2 regions of the Paenibacillus sp. Y951 genome follow, and region 2 is predicted to be linked to the other one. Evidence: riboswitches for the same ligand, from Rfam matches in the RefSeq annotation. Region 2 holds a riboswitch; the other holds the start of a gene.
What was found. Region 2 has a riboswitch for cobalamin ahead of AC1TPB_RS20195 (ABC transporter substrate-binding protein). Riboswitches for the same ligand answer to the same signal wherever they lie in the genome.
Positions count from the first base shown of each region.

Region 1: linked by a shared signal. The riboswitch ahead of AC1TPB_RS01810 (S-layer homology domain-containing protein) and the one ahead of AC1TPB_RS20195 (ABC transporter substrate-binding protein) in region 2 are both predicted to bind cobalamin.

Region 1 is NZ_JBXCIY010000001.1:336,933-345,340, forward strand. Features, by position in the region: gene AC1TPB_RS01795 (PD-(D/E)XK nuclease family protein) at 1-335, shown strand, start outside; gene AC1TPB_RS01800 (copper amine oxidase N-terminal domain-containing protein) at 452-1,690, opposite strand; gene AC1TPB_RS01805 (YecA family protein) at 2,309-3,466, shown strand; cobalamin riboswitch at 3,517-3,711, shown strand; gene AC1TPB_RS01810 (S-layer homology domain-containing protein) at 3,852-7,844, shown strand; gene AC1TPB_RS01815 (DUF4430 domain-containing protein) at 7,914-8,408, shown strand, end outside.
Region 2 is NZ_JBXCIY010000018.1:44,687-53,094, forward strand. Features, by position in the region: gene AC1TPB_RS20185 (aminoglycoside phosphotransferase family protein) at 178-1,236, shown strand; gene AC1TPB_RS20190 (hypothetical protein) at 1,317-1,829, opposite strand; cobalamin riboswitch at 2,039-2,247, shown strand; gene AC1TPB_RS20195 (ABC transporter substrate-binding protein) at 2,392-3,396, shown strand; gene AC1TPB_RS20200 (FecCD family ABC transporter permease) at 3,399-4,442, shown strand; gene AC1TPB_RS20205 (ABC transporter ATP-binding protein) at 4,439-5,206, shown strand; gene cobT (nicotinate-nucleotide--dimethylbenzimidazole phosphoribosyltransferase) at 5,228-6,298, shown strand; gene cobU (bifunctional adenosylcobinamide kinase/adenosylcobinamide-phosphate guanylyltransferase) at 6,321-6,905, shown strand; gene cbiB (adenosylcobinamide-phosphate synthase CbiB) at 6,905-7,891, shown strand; gene cobS (adenosylcobinamide-GDP ribazoletransferase) at 7,864-8,408, shown strand, end outside.

The DNA of each region.
Region 1 (8,408 bases), on a different contig from region 2:
CAGAATATGAGAAAGATATAGATTATGATGAATTAAAAAGCTGGGTAAGTAACAGAGTGAAAGAAAGATCAGGAAAAATATTAAAAAGCGCAAACTTTGATCGTTCGTATATTGTTAACGATCGAAATAGAAAACATTATGGAGTTACTAGTCCGTTTAAAGTGGAGAAAAATCTATTTTACTATCCTAATGAGAATAATAAAAAGGTGATTAGAAAGATAGACCTAGCCAATACACCTGAAAATGTGATGATTTATTGGAAGAATAATAATAATCCAGACGGCACGGGTTCTGCTTTACTAACAGAAGTATATGCTGATAGCGATGTAAATTAATTATATAACGGAAGGTTAAACTATAACCTAAAAACCCGAAAAATGGACACTGGGAGAAAAGCGTCCGTTCTCGGGTTTTTGCATTATAACTAATACTTCAATACAGAAGTCAACTACTACCTTATAATTAAAACGGTTTGTGAAGCATTGTCCCAGTATACTTGTGATCCTAATGCTTCGGCTACAAACCTTATAGGAACCATGGTGCTGCCATTAATAATAGCAGGCTCAACAGATAGAGTTACTTGCTCCCCGTCAATATAGGCGAGCTTGGAACCGATTTGAAGAGTAATTTCTTTGCTGCTTCTAGTTGCAGTTACCGTACTTGTTTTCTGATTCCACTTAATGTCAGCTCCTAAAGCTTCGAAAATATCTCTCATAGGAACACTAACACTGCCCTTTTTCAATACAGGCGGTTGTTTGACTGCCAGTCCTTGTCCATCAATGGTAACCATAATGCCGTCGCGCTTTTTAATTTCATTCTTTCCTGTTTCGTCATAAAACTTAAGATCGACTCTGTTAGCACTTTTATCATTGACTACCATTTTCAGATCATAAGTAGAATTGCTGAATGCAAAGCTTGATTTTGTTAGAATGTCTAATTCTTTTCCATTGACGGTGAACGGAGTTACTTTGGACATGATCTGCTGCGACTTGTCACCATTCTTTAAAACGGAAGTGACGATGAGTTTTCCATCTTTTATGTATGTTCCATAATCAACCAAATAGGTCTGATCATCAACGAGCACGAGAAACTGTACTTTAGCGATATCATTAACGGCTTCAAGTTTAATCTTGTAAATTAGAATAGTTTGATCAAATGCATGACTTCCGGTCCCTCTAACTTCAACGATCTTACCATTTTTATTAATCCCCTTGGCAACTATATTCATTTTTTGTGACATAGGTCCGTTTTTTACAGCGACCACAGCTTCCACATGATCTTTGTGTATAATAGTGGTTTGGGCTAAGATTTTATAAGGTTCTTCAGTCGCTCCTAGAGCCTGAATGTCAACATTGTCGAGCTGCTCTCCGTTGTCCATGGTCAGTTGAAATACGTGCGTATTGCCACCGAATATGTGAGTACTAGTCTGTTTGATTGCGATAATGTTGTCAGATTTATCATAACCAGTAACTAAGAGCGAAACTTTCTCACCTACTTGAACTCGCACGTCAGCGGTTACTTTCATTTTGCCATCGATTATCTTGTAGTCGGAGCGTAATAATTCAACATTTGTTGAGTCGACGTTAGGAGAGGAATTTGCCATTCCAGGTGTCGGATATACCAGCATCAGTAGGACAAATAAAACGATAGTTAGGCTTAATACAATGTTCTTATTTTTGCTTATGATCATTTTGATACTTACCTCCAGTAATTACTAGTTATTAGATATTATTTATAATTGTTACAAAAATCTAATCATTGGTAAATAGAAAGAAAGAACTATTTAATAAATACTTTAATACCGGATATAGAAAAATACGTGTTTATTACAAATACAATTCTATAATTAGAGCAAATTGATCCCTGATTCCGTGACTTTAGACGGAACTAATGAGATTAAAAGACGAAAAAAAGTTACTACTTAGGTCTCCTAAAAAAAGTAAGCAAATCGAAAAGCAAGCGATGGCCTTAGTAAACCAACGTCCACAATTCTGTAACTATCCATTATGAAATTGCTTCAAGTATATTATTTTTTTTGAAAATAGGGTAAGTGCTTAACTTGTTAGGCTAAGCTCCCATCCGAATTGAAGAAGGCTTGGAATGAAGTGTTTGCAACGAAACGGTTTTGTTAATGACGAGAACGCCTTCTTGCTTATCCGCAAGAAAAGGAGCTGCCAAATTGGTAGCAGTAAGTATTGCAAGCACATATAATTTCCTTTCGAAGTTAGTTCTCTTGTTGCTCTAATGCTATAATGTAATATACTTACTTAATAGTACAGAAATAATTCGAATAGATTGAGGGTTGAATATGAAGGAATCATCTGAAGCGGCATTATATCACGCATTGAATATAGAATATGCGATCCATAGTGAAGCTAAGTACAAGCTAGCTGAGCTGTTAACAGAAGTTAAAAAAGACGAGTTAATACAATTTGCGAAGAAAGTAAAACTTGTAGGTTACTCTAAATTGAATAAAGAAAATTTAGCGTCCGCATTAACGCAACATCTTGCAAGTGTTGAATATTTAACAGAAAGTCTAATGTTATCGACGGATCAAGAACTTGAGTTTTGGCAAGCTGTGTACCACAATCCAGAACAATTGACGGTAGAGATTATACCTGGAAAGTATCGCTTCCTTCAAATGCAAGGTATCTTGTATTCATTCTATCATCAAGAGAAGCTTATCTACGTCATCCCTGAAGAGATTAAAGTTCTGTATGATGAGTTAAATTGGAATGAATTAATGAAAGATCGTGAATCAAAGCAGTTAGTTTTACAATATACATTAGCAGCTGCTCATTTGTATGGAACAATTAGTTTACAGGAACTCGTTGATATATATAATGGACACAATGAACAACCGATTTCGATGGAAGAGTTTGAGAATATTGCTAATTACTATTTACAAAGACCTCAAAGCTATGATTGGTACAATGGTCAATTCATTTGTACTTATTTTGAAGAGGACAATATGGAGGAATATGAGGACTTACTTGAGTTAGTGCAGGATAAGCCTAGATATGTGCCGAGCAAAGAGAGCTTCTTAAAGTACGCGGATGATTTGTATTTCGAGATTACTCCTAGCTATAAGCAACTTTATCAGTACTTAGTTGATGAGCTACATGTGAATGTTATGCTAGCTACGGATATTACAGATGATGTACAGCTTGCTTGCTCAATGGAAGAACCGTTAAATGAAATTGTGTTCGAAATTGAGAGAAGAGATATAGTATTCAAAGGCAGGAAGCAAATACAAAAAGTAACGGCGTTGGTCATTGAACTATATAATGATACTAGGCTATGGTCCAATGTTGGATTTACTCCGGCCGAGCTAGCGAGTTTCTCGCAAGAGGTACAATCAAAACCGCCTGTACTATCTCTGGTAGGTCCCTCCAATAAGATTGGTAGAAATGATCCTTGCCCATGTGGTAGTGGCTTGAAATATAAAAAATGCTGTGGAAAGTAATACAATATAACAATGACAAATAGCTAGTTATCAGCTATGATGAACAAATAATTGTATATCCAACGATAGGTGCCGATATTGATCCTTTAAGGATTCGTTATTGGTTAAAAGGGAAGTGGGTGCAAATCCCACGCGGTCCCGCCGCTGTAAAAGAGGAGTTTATGCTTAATGCCACTGGGAAACTGGGAAGGCGGCATAAATGATGAATCTTGAGCCAGAATACCTGCCTATCGTGTCACACCAATTTTTCTACGATGGATAGGAAGGTGTTTATTTTTGCGTGCAAGTGACAACCTATCGCAATTTTAAACCTCTTATCCCATGGTAAGAGGTTTTTTGTTGTGATTAGGATGCAACTAGAGAAGCTTGAGAGGAGTTTTTGGAAGTGAGAAGAAACAAATGGTTAGCATGGTTATTGATTGTCAGTTTGATTTTATCGACATCTATGACCAATGGATCTGTAGCATTGGCAAGTGTTGGTGAAAGTATTGAGGTCGGACAAGTTGAGGTAAGTAATGACGCTATATTAATTAATACAGAGGGTCTATCTGCGGCTATTGATGCAATCGATAATAGTGCGATACAAGCGAAGCTCTTATCGAAATCTTATGTGCTTGAAGCATATGATCAGGCTAATATAGTTCTTAACGATTTGGAAAGTGATCAAGTGAGTGTAGATCTAGCTCAATCTGAACTTGAAGATGCTATATTTCTTGCTAATCAACTAGAACTTAATCTAGCATATATTCTTCGCACAGTAACTAATCCGACGTTTGGTACTGGTGGTGGTGAATGGTCAATCCTTTCACTTGCTAGAGCCAATTATGATGTGCCAGAAGGTTACTATGATATTTATTATGAAAATATCGAGAAAAATGTAGCACAGCTAATGGTTGCCAACAAAGGACTACTACATAAAGTCAAAGGAACAGAACATACCAGATTAATACTTGGTCTTACATCTATAGGAAAAGATATATATGATGTTGCCGGATATGATATTTCATATGCTCTTGCAGACTATAGTTATGTTGTTAAGCAAGGGATTAATGGTCCAATCTTCGCACTTATTGGATTGAATACATATCAGTATCCTTTCCCAATCAATGACTCTGTCGCTGTCCAATCAACTGAGGATATGTTTATTGAATATATTTTGGGTAAAGAGATTAATAAGGATTCAGTTTCCGCTGGTGGATGGGCATTAGGTGGTGCAGTAGCTGATCCTGATATTACAGGGATGGCGATTCAAGCACTAGCTCCATACTATGAAACCAATGCTGAAGTTCGAGAAGTAATAGATCGTGCAGTAATTTGGCTTTCTTCGGCTCAATTAAAGACTGGTGGATATATGACTTGGGGAGCAGAAAATGCAGAGAGCACCGCACAAGTAATTGTTGCGTTAACGGCAATTGGCATTAATCCACATTCTGATGATCGTTTCATTAAAAATGGATTATCAGCAGTCGATGCACTTGTGGAATACACGATTCCTAGCGGAGGATTTAAGCACACACTTACTACTGGTGTTAATGGGATGGCGACAGATCAAGGAACATATGCTTTAGTTGCCTACGAGCGTTTCCTAGAAGGAAAGACTGCGCTATTTGATATGACGGATGTTGTATTGGAAAAAGAGGAAGCTCCTGATACACCTGATACACCTGATGAAGATGATGGTTCTATTAAAGTTCCAGAAGGTAATACGCCTGAAATTAAGATCGCAGATGATGGTAAGCCGTATGAAATTGCTATTACAGCGGATGATAACAATAAAGAGATTACTATTCTAATAGATAGTCAGAAAGTTGACCCTGTTCGTATCAATGTTACTCCTGAATTAGCATTGCCAGCTATTACAGCTACAAAAGGGAATATATCCATTGCAATTGCTAAGGATACAAAAGTCGAAAATAATACGACAAGTTCAATTGAGCTTCTTACGACTGCTACATTCGATGCTGATGCGCTAAGTCAACAGATTAGTACGATTATGGCAGTAAATAAAAAACTCGAAGATATCGCGTATTTTGTTACGATGGGTGGTTCTTCAAAAGTAGAATTTAGCAACTTTGTCACAATGACCTTTACTGGAGCGGCAGGTCAAGAGGCTGCTTATATTCAAGAGAATTCTATTTACCCTATTACGAAATTTGCTACAAAAGCTGAAGGGATAGCGAGTGGCTTATCAGAATTTGCTTATGATCGAGGTAATGATTTAATTATCGAAACGAATCACTTTACACATTTCGTTGCCTACTCTACTGCTACCATTGATCAATCTGGTGGTGGAGGAGATGGAGGGAATTCCAGCAATCCAGGAAACGGTGGAGTTACTACAGCTACAGTAACTTTATCCGTTGATAAATTAACGATCGATAAAGGTTATGTTGTTAGTCCAATTATTGTCGAGCTGCAAACTGGTGATACAGCTTGGTCGGTGTTGAAACGAGTGTTAGATAGTAAGTCTATTGCTTATAACTATCAATGGACAGAAAAATACAACAGCGTCTACATTCAATCTATTGTTGGTGATGGTGAATTTGACCATGGCGAAGGCAGCGGTTGGATGTACAATGTCAACGGGATCTATCCGAATTATGGCGCTAGTCTATATAATCTTCAAGGTGGAGAATCCCTACAATGGCGATATACGACTAATTTGGGTGATGATCTAGGTGTCGATCCATGTGAGTGGGACGACGATAATGCCGCTTGTGATAGAGATGATGATTCTGCCGAAGATGGAGACGATAATTCTACTGAAGGCGGAGCCTCTGGAGATGGTAATAATCAAACAAATGGTAACAATTCAAATACGAATAATGGTAATATCGCTAATTCTGAGACTGACCAGGAGCAAACGAATAAGCCTTCAATTAAAGCACTCTACAGTGATTACAATACAATTTCAGCTTGGGCAGTTGATGCTATTCAGCAAGCAACAAATCAAGACTTTATTCAAGGTAGTAATGGTAAGTTTAATCCGCAATCATCGATAACTAGAGCTGAATTCACTAAAATATTAGTATCACTATTAAATCTCGAAACTGAAGTAGATCAAGCGATAACATTTACCGATGTAGCAAGTAGAGATTGGTTCTATCCTTATATTAATGTAGCTTACAAAAATGGTTTAATTAATGGCTACAACAATAAATTCAATCCGCAAGCAATAATTACACGTGAAGAAATAGCAGTAATTATAGCGAGAGCGTTGGAACTGACTAAGGGTGTCTCTACAAGTTCCATTAAAGATATTGATAAAGTATCAGCTTGGGCTAAGCCAGATGTTGAAGCGGTAGTTGCCTTAGGTTTAATGGTTGGTGACGCAACAGGCTTTAATCCACAAGCAGCAGTGACAAGAGAAATGGCAGCTGTTGTAGCTGTCCGATCTTATTTATATAAGCAGGATACTGCTGCTTATCAAGCATCGCTAGAAGTTACTAATATTAATAATCAGCTTAGAAAAACAGCTTCGTTCTTACAGGCATCTGTAACCGCCCCTGTTATTGCTAGCATTGGCGGCGATTGGACTGTGCTTGGTTTAGCCCGTTCTGGACAGCAAATTGATCCAGCTTATTATGCTAACTATTATGTAAATGTGGTACAGACACTTACAGACAATGCTGGGAAACTTCATAATGTAAAATACACGGAATATGACAGAGTGATCTTAGCACTTACTGCGATTGGAAAAGATATCAAGGATGTAGCTGGCTATGATTTGAGAAAGCCACTTGCTGATTATGAAACAGTAATTAAGCAAGGGATTAATGGTCCAATCTTTGCACTTATTGCTTTGGATAGTAGCAACTATGAAATTCCTGTAGTTGAAGATGTCAAAACGCAAACAACTAGAGAGTTGTTAATTCAATTTATTTTGGATAGGGAAGTATCTGGTGGGGGCTGGGCACTTGGAAGTAAACCTAAGGGTGCAGACCCGGATATTACTGCGATGGCTATTCAAGGTTTGACACCATATTACAAGAGTGATGTGAAAGTGAAAGCTGCAGTAGACCGTGGACTTGCATGGTTATCTCAAGCACAACAATCCGATGGTGGTTATACAAGCTGGAATGCACTGAACTCTGAAAGTATTGCACAAGTGATCGTAGCCTTGACTGGACTTGGAATTAATCCTGATCAAGATTCAAGATTTGTTAAAAATGGTCATTCTGTCGTAGACTCACTATTGGGCTACGCTGCATCTAATGGCGGATTCTATCATGTGAAATCTGATGGAGCAGATAATGGCGGTGCGAAGCCAGGTGAGGTTGATCTAATGGCGACAGATCAAGCTTTCTATGCACTATCTTCCTATGAAAGATACCTTACCGATAAGAACAGACTTTATGATATGACCGATGTAAAATAATACATTTACACAATAAGCAGAGGCGCAATGAAGCGCCTTTGCTTCATTGTTTCATGTGGAGGTTTTAAGATGAATAGAAAGAAATGGGTAACAGCGATTGTAATCGTTAGTATTCTTGCTGCCGCATTTTTCTGGGGAGGAGATTTTCAGAAAAAACCGATAACTACGATTGATCCTCCTACAGATATTGCTAACTTGGCTACCAATAATGAAGAATTCGAATCGACAATTACAGGTGAAGATTCTGAAATGATTGAAGAAGATGAAATAGTTGATGACACTGTAAATTTGGATGACTCCATTGCGATAGAGGATATAGCGAGTGAAAATATTGCGAACACTGGCTCCATAGAGCCAAAATTAACAGATGCGGTTGATAGTGGAACTAAGCAAGGAGTAGAAACTGAGCAACAGGCGAAGTCTGATGAAGTAACTGTGAAACCCACTACTACTCCGAAGGTTAAGCCAACTACAGTACCAGTTGCTACGCCAAAAGCTACTGTAGCACCTCAGGAAAAGGAAAAAGAAAAGTATGAAACGGATCCTATACCAGCTGGAAAACCA
Region 2 (8,408 bases):
AGATTAATATAGCAAATTGAAGACACCTCTAAATATACGATTAGCATATCGCTTCGTATTACTTGGAGGTGTCTTTACCTGTGTGCAATAAGTTTGAATCTATATAGAGCAGAATGTTATTCTATAAACAGAAATGTACAATCTACGAGACCAATTATAAAAAGGGGATGAATGACGATGGAGCTGAATTTCAATGAGAATCAGATCAAGCTATGGGTCGCAAGAAACGTTCAATCATTAGGATTAGACGGCTCAAAGTTTGATGTTCGTTATATTTATAATCCAGGCGGTTTTGTTAATCAGTCCTACCGTGTATCTGATGGCGAAACAACTATACATATTAAACTAGCACGAACTGAAAAAGCCTACCGTCTCAAGCAGTGGGCATCAATAAGCGAGCATTTGTCTACACAATATAAGGCTCCTAGATTGATAGGAGAGATAACAGAGGAAATGATAGAGGGCTACACTTATGGGTTAGTGTTTCAATTTATTGAAGGGAAATCATTAAGTTCCATTTCTAATTCAAAACCAATCGTTGAGAATGTATTGCATTCACTACATCAATTACATATAGATAAACAGATCCAACAAATGATTCGAACCGATGAGCAAAACAATGTACAAGAGTTTGAGCAAAACGATATACAAGACGATGTAGAAGACAATGTGCAAGTCTACTCTTATGCAGATGCATTCGCAGAGGAATATATCACTCGATTCCAAGAAGATCTAGATATCATTAGATCTCAGCAACATTTGCTTGATTTCGTGACATCAGATTCAATCACTTGGTTCGAGAATGAAGTAGAAGCATTAGAACAACTAGTACGTTCTGCACCTTCATTTCAGCATAAAGCTTCAGATATCGTTCATAACGATATTAATTGGGAGAATGTATTAGTAGACAATAATAATAATTGTTGGATTATTGATTGGGATGACTTAACGGTAAGCGGTGATGCTGCAATGGATTATTCCGTCCTATTATGGCCGAAATATAATAAGAAAGAGTGGTCATATTGGAGCGAATTAGTTTTAACGTTGGCAGGTAGCGAACTTTGCGAAAGGTTACAATACTATTTCCGTGCAAAACTATTGGATGATGTCATTGATGTACTTGCTGACTACATTGAAGCAGAGGAAATACCTGAACTGAAAGAAATAACTCAAAAGCGGGCTAAAGAGATTCATCTGCGTGCCTACTCAGAGTATAAGAGCCTTTACGCGGGATAACCACTATGTGAGTTTCATCTGATACGAGCAAGGATTACTGGACATCGAATATGAAGGCTAATAATCATTGAAAGTACGGTTTAAGATACATCGAATGTGAAAGCTAATTGTATCGCTTCGTCTTGGGGTTGATCATCATACGTAACTGTTGCTGTAGCCACCCAAAGTCCAGACATCACAGGAATTCCTTCGCCGTGGTAGATACCGTGCTCATCAGGTGTCATCGTAAATTGGATCGTACCACAATCCATCGTTAACATATTAAGATTAACCGTAACTTTAGTATGTGATGGCAGCGAATTATCGGTATTTAGTTGATCCAATCTGTTAAGATCTGCTTCTGAATCCGAATATGTACCTACATTTGAACCTGGCAGTAGCTGTAATGTGAACGGACTATTAGTGAGAGCAACAGCGTTATCATGATCTATTTCAAATTGTAATGTCCCAATTGATGTTGCACTGGTTGCGGTTAGTTTCAGGAGTGATTGATCTCGTACAGTAGTCCCTTGTGCCACAATATAGCTATACCCTACACCGAATAATAGTACGAGTATGAGCAAGGTGAATAGTCTGGTTTTCCATTTGGTCACAAGATTTCCTCCCATAATTTGCGTTTTTTCTTTTATATCATCTATGGAGATGAACAGCGGCGTAGGCAGTACTAATTTATAATTCGTTCGTTACATAACTCTTGTTGAGACAATATTGTAACTAATATGTTATATGTAGCGGTGCTTGCTCTTTATGTATACAGGTGACATCATATAGTAATATCGTGTATAGTAAGACAGTAAACTAATTGAATAGCGTGTACTTAGGTTCTATTCTGCATATCGCATGATAGATGAAAAGGGAAGCTGGTGAAATTCCAGCGCGGACCCGCCACTGTAAGAATGGATATACGTTGTATATCAAAGTAATATTAAATGTCACTGGATAACAATAATCTGGGAAGACAATATTACAATTCATTCAAGTCAGGAGACCTGCCTAAGGAAATACAAGCATATTCCTACGTGGACTTAGGAGGTGTTGGATAAACTTAAACTTTATGAACTTATCGTTTAAGTAACGGCGTCTCCAACATCGGAGGACGCTATATTGTGTTGTACATGTGTATGAAATTAAATAAAGAAAAAGGGGATTGGAACAATGCTATCGAATTTCAAGAAAGCTATACAAGGTAATAAGGTTTTACTAATTATGATGCTAGCTATGATGTTGGCACTTACTGCATGTGGCGATAATAATGGAGTAAACGGTAACAATCAGAATCAAGGAGCTACGAATCAAAATCAAATTATCGTTGAAGATACAACGGGTACTGGGGCTTCTGCATCTGTCTATCCGATGACAGTGACTGATGCAAGCAATACAGAAGTAACGCTTACAGAAAGTCCTAAAGCAATCGTGTCAATCGTACCAAGTGAAACAGAAATTTTATTTGCAATCGGTTTGGGTAATAAAGTTGTAGGTGTGGATGGGTATAGTAATTATCCAGAAGAAACAGCTGAGATTGAAAAAGTAGGAGATTCCACTACTAATATAGAAGCAGTAATGGCGCTGGAACCAGATATCGTGATCGCTTCATCTAGTATGAATAGTGAAGCGATCACGAAGTTACGCGAGCTAGGTATTGTCGTGTACGCATCCGATCCATTAACTTACGATGAAGTAATTGCTCATACGAATGAACTAGGAGTATTATTAGATGCACAGGCTCAAGCAGGTGAGGTTGCAGCAGAGATGAATAAGGTGAAAGAAGACATCGTTGCTAAAGTAGCAAATGCTGATGCTCGTAAAGTTTACTTAGAGTTTGACGTTGGATACACTGTTGGTTCTGGCACATTTTTAGATGATCTTGTAACGATTGCAGGTGGTATTAATGTAGCTAATAGCCAACCAAGTTGGTATGAGGTTAATGCTGAGGCGGTTATTATTGAAAATCCAGCAGTTATTATTTATCCTGATTTTGGAGAGGAGCAAAGCTCTATTCTAGCAAGTATTCAGGCGCGCCCAGGTTGGGATGCGATTGATGCTGTGAAAAATAATGAAGTGGTTAAAGTTACTAATGATCCGCTAGTTCGTGTAGGTCCGCGCCTAGCGCAAGGATTATCTGAAATTGCAGCTGCCATTCATCCAGAGCTATTTCAATAAATATGAATAAGAAATTAATCGGATATGGAGGAGCAGCGATGCTCCTTCTTTTTATAACGATCATTACAGCGATTTCCCTTGGTTCATCAGGCATCTCATTGGCTGATGTGTGGGGGATATTGTGGCATTCACTGCCTTTTAATGATGATGCTCAAGCTTACTATTCGAAAGGTGAAATAGCCATCGTAACGCAAGTTCGGCTTTCTCGTGTACTACTTGCAGCTTTAGTAGGAGCATGCTTAGCATTAGCGGGCGTTGGTTTCCAAGGTGTACTCCGTAACCCATTAGCTGACCCCTATACATTAGGCGTCGCTTCAGGAAGCTCTGTCGGTGCAGCGTTTATAATATTAATGGGTTATCAAATGCTCCTAGGACTATGGACGATCCCACTGATTGCTTTTTGCACAGGGATTGTCACATTGTTCGGAGTCATTGCATTAGCCAAATCTCAAGGATCGATGCAAATTCAGACACTTGTGCTTGCTGGAGTTATTATTCAATCTTTTCTAGGTTCATTTGTATCATTAATGGTATCGATGTCAAACGGCGTCGTGAATGAAATATTGTTCTGGATTATGGGTTCAATTTCTATGAAAAGTTGGGAACATGTCTATATGCTCTTCCCATTTTTAATTATTGCAGTGCCGATTCTTATGTACTTTGGTCAAATTTTGAATTTACTAGCACTTGGCGAACGCGAAGCTGCTTATATGGGCGTCAATGTTGAGCGTAGTAAAATCATCGTACTTATTGTTTGCACATTGTTAACAGCTGCGGCTGTATCTGTGTCTGGCGTCATAGGTTTTGTTGGACTTGTTGTGCCTCATCTCATAAGATTGATAGTAGGTCCAGATTATCGTATTCTTATCCCATTATCAGCTATCGGCGGTGGAATCTATATGATCATGGCAGATACGATCGCTAGATTAGCGCTAAGTCCGAAGGAATTGCCACTGGGTGTTATTACGGCATTAATTGGCGCCCCAATCTTCGCTTACTTACTAACAAAGAAAAACCGTAAGGAAGGCGGTGTTCAATCCTTATGATTGAAGCACAGTCATTAAGCTATCGGTATGACTCGATTGATATTTTTCGGGATTTGAACTTTTCCTTCGAAATGAATCGCTTTTATGGCATTATTGGTCCTAATGGAGCGGGTAAATCAACATTACTTCAACTGCTAGCTGGAGTAAGAAAGCCAACAAGCGGTTCTGTACTGTTTCAAGAGCAACCTATTCATCGTCTCCCACGTAAATTGATAGCTCAGAAGGTTGCTGTGTTACAACAAGGGGGTCTGCCGCCGCTTGGTTTTACGGTGCGTGAAGTCATTGAGATGGGGCGATTTCCTTATCAGAGTTGGCTCGGTGGTGAAAAGACTAATATAGATGGTATTATTAATGAAGCGATACAATTAACGGGGTTAACTAATCTAGTTCATCGTAAATTAGATCAATTAAGCGGTGGTGAACGTCAGCGAGTCGCTTTAGCCAAATTAATTGTACAGCAACCGGAAATTATTTTATTAGATGAGCCAACAACGTATCTAGATATTGGCTATCAGCAAATTATTATGGATGTAGTGAAAAGCTGGCAGCAACAAAAACAATTGTTAGTTATCGCCGTTATGCATGATCTGAATGTATCTGCATTGTACTGCGATCAATTACTAGCTTTGCATAATGGGCAAATCATCGCTTCAGGGACACCGGAGCAAGTACTTACTGTAGATAGAATGAAAGAAATGTATAATGCATCTACTGTTATCATTCAACATCCAGTCAACCAATCACCACAGTTATTGTTATCGTAAACTAAAGGAGAATGATTATTTATGGAAAAGTGGACAGAACAACAATTACAACAATACATTTCGCGTATTCAGTTACCTGAAGAACAATTTGCTCAGCAAGCAAGAGAACATTCTGATCAATTAACGAAACCTCCTGGAAGTCTAGGAAAGCTTGAAGTTATTACGGCACAATTAGCGGCTATAACTGGAAAACTATGGCCAGATCTTAGTAAACGTTCGGTCATCATTATGGCTGGTGATCATGGCGTATGCGACGAAGGAATTAGTGCATTTCCACAATCGGTAACCCCGCAAATGGTTCTTAATTTCTTAAGTGGTGGAGCTGCCGTTAATGTACTGGCAAGAGGCGCTCATGCTGATGTTGTCTGTGTAGATATTGGCGTAGCAGCTGATCTTGAACATCCTCAATTACGTTCTCACAAAATTAGGTACGGCACAGCAAACATGGCAATAGGTGCAGCGATGTCGCGTGAGGAAGCAATTCAAGCTATTCAAGTAGGAATCGAAGTAGTAGAAGAGCAATATGGACAAGGTGTCCGCATGTTTGCTACTGGTGAGATGGGAATTGGTAATACGACGGCAAGTGCTGCGATTGTAAGTGTATTAGCTAAGTTAGATGCAACTGCAGCAGCAGGTAGAGGGACAGGTATTAATGATGCGATGCTTCAGCACAAAATTAATATTATTGAACGTTCAATCGCAGTGAATGCACCTAATGAGGATGATCCGCTTGATGTATTAGCTAAAATTGGCGGATTAGAAATTGCAGGCTTAGTTGGTGTAATGATCGGAGCAGCTAGAAACCGTTGTCCAGTTATTATTGATGGATATATATCAACTGCTGCTGCACTAGTAGCTGCGAAGTTAAGTGCTAACGCCGCACGATATATGATTGCATCACATCAATCACAAGAGCAAGGTCATGTTCATGCGCTTGCATCTATTAGTCTGCAGCCGATGATTCAATTAGATCTGCGAGTTGGTGAAGGAACTGGAGCAGTATTATGCTTCCATTTCATCGATGCAGCATTGAGCTTGATGCAGGAAATGGCGACCTTCGCAAGTGCTGGTATTGATGGTCAAGAGGACTAGGCGTCGAGAAGGGATTGAATAGATGATTACACTGGTTACAGGCGGCGCACGTAGTGGCAAAAGTCGATTTGCTGAGCAATTTTCAAGCTCCGCAAAAACATACGGCATTTATATTGCGACCGCGCAAGCATTTGACCAAGAGATGCGCGAGCGTATTGCACTGCATCGCACACAACGCGACAATGAATCGTTTCATTGGGAAACATGGGAAGCGCCATTGCAGCTTACTCATTGTCTAGAAAGCATTCTTCGCTATATCGAAGATAATGAGTTATTGGAAGAACCAGTCATATTGATTGATTGTATGACGATTTGGCTCAGTAATTGGTTTATGGAATTAGATGTGGAAAATACGGGCAATGAGCAGCTGCTTGAAGTGATCAATACATTTCTGCAATATTTGCAACAGTATCCATACTCGGTCGTTATCGTGAGTAATGAGGTCGGGAGTGGTATTGTACCGATGAACAAGCTTAGTAGAATGTATCGCGATGAAGCGGGTCGTCTTAACCAACGTATTGCTACGTTAGCAGATAAAGTGTTTCTCGTTACAGCTGGCATTCCGCTTGAATTGAAGTCACTTGCTTACAAGCTGGAGGGACATTGATGTGGTATAGTTTGCAAGAATGGCTGCTTATTATCGTTGCAGCCATTCTAATCGATTGGGTCATCGGAGATCCGAAATGGCCAACTCACCCCGTTATTTGGATGGGACGATGGATTAAGTGGCTACAAGGGAAGTTGTATCAAGCGGAGCGAAGCTATAGTGATCGCTCCCTTCTATATCGAGGAATGATCCTTACAGTAAGTACGATTGTACTTGTTGGAGTCCTGATGGTCAGCATCCATGCACTGACCTATGCTATTCATCCATGGCTATCTTATATTGTCTCGGCCTGGTTGCTATCGACAACGATTGCTGTTAAAGGGTTGAAGGATGCCGGAAATCTAGTTTACGAACCATTAATTAGTGGAGATATGGATGGCGCTCGCCGTTATGTTGGCTATATTGTTAGTCGTGACAGTGAAGTAATGGATGAGGGCGATATGACGAGGGCTACAGTGGAAACGATTGCCGAAAATATTGTAGATGCATTCGTCTCACCAATATTTTGGGCGTTTATTGGTGGTGCACCACTGGCGATGGTCTATCGCGCAACGAATACACTTGATTCTATGGTTGGTTACCGTAATGAAAAGTATGAATATTACGGTAAGTGTTCGGCTCGGTTAGATGATATACTTAATTATATTCCGGCGAGATTGACTGGCTTCATTATTGTGATGATCGCATGGTTGCATCCAAAGCTTGATGGACGTAAAAGCTATCAAGCTTTGTTCACTTTTGCCAAGCGACATCCTAGTCCTAACAGTGGAATTCCCGAATCAGCAGTTGCGGGAGCACTTCATATTGAATTAGGAGGACGCAATCGTTACTTTGGCGAGTGGCATGAACGCGCTCGACTAGGATGGCCGCTGCAACCATTACAAGCGCTTCATATTAAGATGAGTATTAGCGTATTATACGGTGTACGGATTTGGATTTTAATAGGGGTGAGCGCAGCGTGGATAATGATGACCGTCAACAAATAAAACAATATATATATGGATGTGTAGCAGCAATACAGTTTCTAACGATATTGCCTATTCGTATGCAGATTGAGTTTGAAAAAAACATTCTACATAAAAGTGTTATCTTTTTCCCTGTTGTAGGTGTAATACTTGGATTAATCATTAGTTTATTGGGCTGGGGATTGAGCTATGCTGCACCGGCTAATCTCGGAGCGTTATTACTCGTTATTGTGTGGATTGTACTAACAGGCGGTTTACATCTAGATGGACTGATGGATAGTGCGGATGGATTATTAAGCTCGAGAAACAGGGATCAAATGCTTGATATTATGAAGGATAGTAGAGTAGGTGCTTTTGGCGTAATTAGCGCGATTGTAATTATAGCGCTGAAATGGTCAGCGCTAGCCTATTTGCTACAAGAAGTTGCTACTAAGCAAATTTCTATCGCTTGGTTAGTATTAATTATTGTAGGCACAGCGATGTGGAGTAGATGGTGGATGGTTATTGCCGTTTCGAGCTGGAAGCCAGCGCGAAGTAA